One region of the Actinoplanes sp. NPDC023714 genome, then DNA from elsewhere that is predicted to be linked to it. Evidence: riboswitches for the same ligand, from Rfam matches in the RefSeq annotation. Region 1 holds a riboswitch; the other holds the start of a gene.

What was found. A riboswitch is a leader RNA that binds a small molecule or an ion and turns the genes downstream of it on or off. The one in region 1 is predicted to bind cyclic di-GMP.
Region 2: another riboswitch for cyclic di-GMP. It lies ahead of AB0G10_RS05280 (Calx-beta domain-containing protein); the one in region 1 lies ahead of AB0G10_RS30995 (hypothetical protein).

What each region holds. Positions count from the first base shown of each region.
Region 1 covers NZ_JBFAAR010000008.1:199,889-203,860, reverse strand. Annotated here, with positions in the region: gene AB0G10_RS31005 (hypothetical protein) at 1-849, shown strand, start outside; gene AB0G10_RS31000 (ribonuclease domain-containing protein) at 960-1,403, shown strand; cyclic di-GMP riboswitch class I at 1,598-1,672, shown strand; gene AB0G10_RS30995 (hypothetical protein) at 1,700-2,122, shown strand; gene AB0G10_RS30990 (DUF5305 family protein) at 2,315-3,972, shown strand, end outside.
Region 2 covers NZ_JBFAAR010000001.1:1,107,849-1,111,820, forward strand. Annotated here, with positions in the region: gene AB0G10_RS05270 (sensor histidine kinase) at 1-818, shown strand, start outside; gene AB0G10_RS05275 (response regulator transcription factor) at 815-1,447, shown strand; cyclic di-GMP riboswitch class I at 1,597-1,676, shown strand; gene AB0G10_RS05280 (Calx-beta domain-containing protein) at 1,691-3,972, shown strand, end outside.

The DNA.
Region 1 (3,972 bases):
GCCGGCGTGCTCGGCTCGGTGCTCGCCGTGATCGTGCGGGGCGCGCCGGAACGGGAGGGCGCGGCCGCGGCATCCTCCTCCGACACCGCCGCCACCACCCCTGCCGCCACCCCTGCCGCCGACGCGCCGCCGCTGCCCCGCCGCGACGCGCCGGCACCCGCCCAGCAGTCGGCCATCGCCGCCGCGGCGGCCGCCGCCGCGCAGCGCCCGGAGGCCCAGCTACGCCCCTCGGACACCGGCGTCATCCCCGCCGCCGACCGCCCGCACCCGGTCGCGGACCGCCCGCACCCGCTTGCCGACCGACCGCACCCCCACGCCGACCGCTCGCACCCGCCTGCCGACCGTCCTCACCCCCTTGCCGACCTGGCGAATCAGGCCCCGGCCAACGCGCCGAACTCGCCGTTCACCTCCGGCACCGGCACGCCGTTCGGCCAGGGCCCGTCGCAGGCCGGCCCGTCGCAGGCCGGCCCCGCGCATGCCGCCACGCACCAGGCAGCCGCGCCCCAGGCAGCGCCCGCCCAGGGCCGCTTCTCCCCGAGCCGGCCGCAGGAGCCCGCGCCCCGCTTCTCCGGTCAGCAGGAGGCGGCGCCGAGCCAGCGCCGAGGCTGGCGTGGCCGCCGCTCCGGCCCGGAGAACCCACCGGCGTCCCCAGCCGGCTCGTTCGACGGTTTCGCCACCGGCAACCCGGGTCCCCGGACCGGCATCGACACCGCCGAGCACCCCCGGATCACGCCGCGCCCGCCGGTCGTCGAGCCCACCTCGATCAGCGGCCCGCCGCCGCAGCGCGGCCGGGGTGGACGCCAGGAGTCGGAGTACGTCGACTGGGTGAACGGCCTGGGCGGCGCATGAAGCGTCGATGGACGCCGATGAAATGATCGGTCCGGGAGGTACCGCAACCCCCGCCCGAAAGTGACGATATTCGATGTCCGGGTCATCCCCCACGGCATCGGAGTCCGATCATGCGCACCGACCGGCAATCCCGCCCGCTGTCCCGAATCGGCCGCCTCTTCGCAGGCGTCGCCCTGGTCTTCGCCCTGTCGGGCACCGCTCTGGTCGCGCCCGCGGTCGTCGCGCCGACCGGCACCGACGCGGCTCAGGCCGCCGTACACAACAGCTGCACGATCAGCCGCTGCTCGGCCGCGCGCACCGCGTTCACCGGCTGGCAGTCCCTGGGCTGGCCGACGAGCGCCGGCTGGTACTCCTGGCCGTACGGCAACTACAACTACACCGGCGGCACGTTCTACAACCGCGAAGGTCAACTGCCGTCCGCCACGTACAGCGAATACGACGTCTATTCCCGCGCCCGCGGCGCCTCCCGGGACGCCTACCGCATCGTCGTGAACCGGAGCACGCGCGTCGCCTACTTCACGCCGGACCACTACGTGACGTTCTACAAGCTTTAAAACCTTTCTTCGTACGCGGGGCAGCCGTCCTCCCGACGGTCGCCCCGCCCCCATTTCACCGTTTCGAAAAGCCGCCTCGCACCCCGTTAGCACCCCACCCGCTATCAGGTGCGGTTTCTTCAGAAAAAGTCTCCGCGACCGCTCAGCCCCCCGGAACCCCAGCCGAACAACCTGGCGTCAGCGAGCAACCGCTCACGGCGAAAGAGCAAACCCGGCGCAAGCCGGGGACGCAAAGCCACGGGGCCTTACGGGCCGGCTGGGCTACCGACCTTGGGGAGAAACCTTCTATGCGCAACATGCTGCAGCTGCTTGGTGGAATTGCCGTCGCCGGTGTCGTCGCGGCCGGAAGCACCGCCTTCACCGCCTCCGGCGTGACCAACAGCGGCGGTTTCACCAAGATCGTTGGCGGTGGCACCACCACCATGACGGTCGAGGGCGCAGTCCTCACCTCGGCGAAGCTGAAGGCTGACGCCACGGACGCTAACAAGATCGTCGGCGCGACCCTCGACCTGACGGCTTCCGGCGGCATGACCCTTCCCACCACCTCGACGGTGTCCGGAGTCCTGAAGGGCACCGACAGCGGCAACAACGCAGCTACGTCGAAGGCGCTCACCTGCACCTACTCCAGCGGCACGGTGTGGAACTGCACGGTCGCCAACACGGGCACCGACTACCTCACCGCCGTGACCGACCTCGACGTGAGCGTCGTCGTCGCCTGATCCAGAACGCCTCCGGACGGTTCTCCCGGGTGACACCATGGCTGCTACCGCAGCATTGAGCCGTCACATCACGGAGTAGCCATTCCGAGGTTCCGACGTATCGCCGTGGCCGCCATCTTCATGATGGCGGCCATCGGTGCTTGGGCGGTCGGCACACACCGACTCTCCTACGTCGTCACTCACGGGGTGAGCATGAACCCCACGTACTACGCGGACGATCTGGTCTTCCTGATCAAATTCGATTCCTACGAAGTGGGGCAGATCGCCGCATACCATGGGGTCGGAGGCATTGAGACACTCCACCGCATCATCGGCGGCGACCCGCTCACCGGCTATGTCTTCCAAGGAGACAACAACCCGTCGGCCGACTCGCTCAACCCCACCGCGGATGAGCTCATCGGCCGCGCGGTTCTGCACGTCCCCCAGGGCGGCAGATGGCTGAAACCACTGCTCAGCCCCACCGCTCTCGGGATGTTCGGATTCCTGATCGCCAGTGGCGGCGCAGCCACGGCCACGGCGAGAACCCGCCGGGACGTTCCGCGCGGCAGGCAGAAGAAGAGAGCGAAGGGCATGTCTGGCCAAGGCGGCTCGTGGGCGGTGGTGACGGCCGTGGCCAAGGCGGCCGGTCGGCTGCATCCCGCCATCCGCGCCGTCGCCGCGTTCTCCGCCGTGCTGACCGTTCTCGGTCTCGCCCTAGGCGTGCTCGGATGGATGAAACCGGCGACCCAGATCACCGCTCCCTCTTCGGCTGCGGGCGAGCGGATGACCTTCTCCTACTCCGCTGACGTGCCGCGGAGCGCCGCCTACGACGGCACCACCGCGTACTCCCCCGATCCGATCTACCGGAATCTCGCCGACTTCGTCGTCCTGCGGATGCAGTATCTCGGCAAGCCCGGCGAGGTCGAAGTGAGTGCCCGGCTCTCGTCGTCGGCCGGCTGGCATTCCACCATCCCGCTGGCACAGGCCAAAAAGTTCACCGCACAGCGCTTCGTCGGCACCGTCTCGCTCGATCTCGACGGCTTCGAGGATCGTGCCAAGAAAGCGAGTGAGGCGATCGGCTCGGACATCGGTCCCATCACCGCGACGGTCACCGCGCTCGTCCGTCACGACGACGGCTCGACCTTCGAACCGACGCTGTCGTTCACCCTGAACGACGTCCAGCTCGCTCTCGCCGGCGGCGCGCAGAGCCTCCTTGTCGAACGATCGGCCGCGACATCGGGCGGCGAGGCGTACCCCCGCCAGATCTCCCTTCTCGGAAGGGATCTCCTCACCGCCGCGCAAGCGCGTAAGTATGCGGTCATCCTGCTGCTCGCCGCGTTCATCGGGGCTGCGGCCGTGGCCACGACGGCCTTCCGCCGCGTGCCGCTGCGCACCCGGAACCAGATCGAACGCCGCTACCCGCACCTTCTCGTCCCGGTCGAGCCGATGGCGAGCCCGCCCGGCAAACCGGTCGTGATCGTCGACAGCTTCCCGGCCCTGGTGAAGCTCGCCGAGAAGTACGGCCAGATGATCCTCACCTGGACCCGGCCGGACGGCGCCGACGACTTCGTGGTCCGCGACGACGGGGTGACCTACCGCTATCGGATCGCCTCGGCCGTCCCCCGGCCGCCGCAACCGGAGACGAAGCCGGCGCCGGCCCGCCGGGCGCCCGCCCGCAGAGCCGCCAAGGCCGCCCCGCTCCCGCCCGAGCCCGAGCCCGAGCCGGCGAAGGAAGAGTTCGCGGAGGAGCAGCCCACACAGCCCACGCAGGAGATCTCCTCGCCCACCGAGCCCTCGAAACCGGAGCCCTCGACGCCGGAGCCCTCACCCCTGGAAAGCTCGACACCGGAGCCGGAAGCAGCGAAAGAGCC
Region 2 (3,972 bases), on a different contig from region 1:
TGCGCCGGGCGATCGTCCTCGTGGTGGTCGCGAACGTGATCCCGGTCCTGCTGGAGCTCCGGGCCGACCCCGGCGGCATCGGCATCGACCTGGTGATCGCGGCGATCTCCACCGGCGCCGGGGTCTGCATCGGGGTCTGGATCACCAAGATCGTCGAGCAGAGCCAGGAGCGCGCCTCGCTCATCGCCGAGCTCTCCGAAAGCCGGGCCGAGCTGGCCCGGCTCTCCCACGAAGCCGGCGTCGCGGCCGAGCGGAACCGGCTGGCCGGGGAGATCCACGACACCCTGGCGCAGGGCTTCACCAGCATCATCACGCTGATCCAGGCGACCGACCCGGAGCTGAAGGACGAGCGCCTCGCCCTGGCGGTGCGCACCGCGAGGGAGAACCTGGCCGAGTCGCGGGCGCTCGTGGCCGCCCTCTCGCCCGCGGCGCTGGCCTCGGCCTCGCTGCCCGAGGCGATCCGCCGGCAGGCCGCCCGGTTCAGCGAGGAGGCCGGCGTGGATTCCACGGTCCGGGTCACCGGGGATGTGCGGGAGCTGCCCACCGCCGTCGAGGTGGTGCTGTTGCGGGCGGCGCAGGAGGCTCTGACGAACGTACGCAGGCACGCGAACGCCGGTTCGGTGTCCGTGGTGCTGGCGTACTCGGTCGATGCGGTGCGGCTCATGGTGCGGGACGACGGGTGCGGTATTTCCGACATTTCCGAAATGTCGGGTGGGTTCGGGCTTCCCGGCATGAAGGCCCGCGCCGATCAGGTCGGCGGCACGCTCACCGTGCACGGCTCCGACGGCACCACGATCGAACTGGAGATCCCCGCATGATCCGGATCCTGCTCGTCGACGATCATCCCGTGGTGCGGATGGGCCTGCGCGGCATGCTCGACGCCGAGAGCGACCTCACCGTGATCGGCGAGGCGTCCTCCGGTACGGCGGGGGTGGCCCAGGCGGTCGTCCTCCGCCCGGACATCGTGCTGATGGACCTGCGGATGCCGGACGGCGACGGGGTGGAGGCCACCGGCCGGATCCTCGCCGAGGCGCCCGGCGTCCGGGTCATGGTGCTGACCACCTACGAGTCGGACCGGGACATCCTGCGGGCCATCGAGGCGGGTGCCTCCGGATACCTGCTGAAGGACGCCTCCCCGGCCGACCTCGCCGACGCGGTCCGGGCGGCGGCCCGCGGCGAGACGGTCCTCGCGCCGAGCGTGGCCTCGACCCTGGTGCGGCAGGTCCGCACCCCGGCGCCGCCGGCGCTCTCGGCGCGGGAGACCGAGGTGCTGCGGCAGGTGGCGGCCGGCCTCACCAACGCCGAGATCGGCAAACGCCTGTTCATCTCCGAGGCGACCGTGAAGACCCACCTCCTGCGGATCTTCAACAAGCTGGACGTGGCGGACCGGACGGCGGCCGTCACCACAGCGATGCGGCATGGGCTACTTGAGGGCGATTCGACTTAAAAAACCGTTCTGCCGGTAAGGGGACGATACGCCGGTTAGATTACGGAAGGCGCGACCTCATGCCGGATCACGATCCGGTGTTTGCGCTGCTCACATACCGGTTCCCCGGTGCCTGGGCGGCCATTTTCGTTTTCGGCTGTCAGGCGCGGTACCCGAACAGGCAAACCCGTCGTGAGGCGGGGGCGCAAAGCCAGGGGCCTCCCCGAACGGAGGTAGCCCAGCCGCCGAAGGAGAAAGAAACACATGCGCTATCCACAAGCCCATGCGGCCAAGAGCGGCTCGATTCCGTTCGCGCTGCGTGGCCCGAAGTCGATGCGACGGGCCCTCTCGATCGCTGTTGCGGCGGCGGTGGGTCTCGTCCCGACGGTCATGATCACCTCGCCCGCACACGCGGCCGCCGGTGACGTGACGATCTCGTCGCCCACGATCACCGAGGGCGGTGACCTCGTCTTCACGCTGACCCGGGAAGGCGCCGGGTCCGGCCAGACCATCCCGACGGCGACCTACACGCTCCGGACGGAGGCGGGATCCGGTAACGCCGCGACGGCGGGCACCGACTTCGTCACCTCGCCGTCACCGACCTCCGTCAGTTTCCCGGACAGCGAGACCAACGTGACGCGGACCGTGACGGTCCGCACGATCGACGACGCGCTCTACGAGGGCGCCACGCCCGAGACGGTGAAGCTCGTCGCCACGTCGGGCGGGACCACGGTGGAGGGCTCCGGCTCGATCAGCGACAACGACGACGCGCCGGGATACACGCTGACCACGACCGGTCCGGTCACCGAGGGCAGCGGCGCGAAGGCGACCCTGACCGCCAGGCTGGACGCTCCGTCCGGGCTGGAGACCGTGGTCACCCTGACCGCGGTCGACGGCACCGCGACCAAGGGCAACGACTACACCGACTTCGGCTCCGGTCAGAACACGATCACGATCGCCAAGGGCAAGACGAGCGCGACCAAGGACATTGTGGTCGGCAAGGACGACGTCCGGGACTCCGCCGAGCTCGAGAACTTCACGGTGACCGGCACCGCGACCAACGTCGCGGCCCCGGCCAACACGTCGGTCCAGGTCGGCATCACCGACATCGACCCGCTTCCGAAGGTCAGCATCGCCGACTCGCTGACGGCCACGGTGTCCGAGGGCGCCGGCACCAAGACGATCCCGCTGGAGCTCGACCTCGGCTCGGACAAGCCGGTCACGGTCCGCTGGGACGCGATCCCGCCGACCGCCAAGAACGAGGACCACGAGCTGGCGACCCAGGGCACCGACTTCGGGTACCCCGCGTCGACGTCGCGGACGGTCACCTTCCCCGCGCGGGACACCGCCGAGGACGCGACCATCACCATCACCGACGACTCGTTGAACGAGGCGGACGAGGACTTCGGCGTTCAGCTGGCGAACCCGTCCAACGCCGAGCTCGGCACGCCGTCGAAGGCCGACATCACGATCACCGACAACGACAGCAGCCAGCCCGACGTCACCATCGACACCACCACGGTGCAGGAGGGCAACAGCGGGCGTGCCAGCCGTACCATCACGGCGAAGCTGAGCGCGGCCTCCGGCCGGACCGTCAAGGTCAAGTGGGCGACCGAGGCGGAGGCGCCGGCCATCGGCAAGGCCACGGCGGTGAAGGACTTCGTCTCGAAGTCCGGAACCCTCACCTTCCCGGCCGGCACCACCACCCAGACCTTCTCCGTGGACGTCGTCGGCGACACGGTCTACGAGCCGGGTGGCGGCACCGGTGAGACGTTCAACATCGTCCTGAGCGACCCGGTCGGCGCGGCCAACCCCACGCCCACCAACGCGGTGACCATCACCGACGACGACTCCAAGCCGACGTTCGTCTTCGACGACATCGCGATGCCGGAGGGGAACGAGACCAGCGCCGTGCTGCTGCCGGTCAAGCTCAGCAACGGCAGCGAGAGCCCGGTCACCTTCGAGCTCACCGACCCCGGATCCGGCACGGCGGTGACGACCAACAGCGGCGTCGGGGGGAACGACTACGCGGCCGGCAGCGCCGAGGTGACCATCCCGGCGGAGAGCACCACCGGTTACGGCGTCATGCTGATCAACGGTGACCTCGTCAACGAGCGCGACGAGACCGTGAACCTCACCCTCACGCCCAAGTCAGGTGACTCCTACCTCAGCAGCACCCGTGTCACCGGCACGTCGGACTCGCTGGTTCTGACGCTCGAGAACGACGACAAGGCGCCCGAACTCAAGATCAACGATGTCACGGGCGAGGAGGGCGGCACCGTTGCGGTGACCGGAACCGTCTCCGGCGTCTCGGACCAGGCGATGACCGCGACGATCGCCTTCGCCGGTGCGTCCGGCAACGGGGTGAAGGCCGCGGACGCCGCTGACTTCATCAACCCGGGCACCCAGACCGTCAGCATCGACCCGGGCACCGAGCCGGGCTCGGTCGTGGCGATCACCGATGTCCAGATCGCCGATGACGAGGTCAACGAGCCGAACGAGACCATCCGGGTCAGCGGCACGAGCCTCGGCGGCTTCGGTTCGGT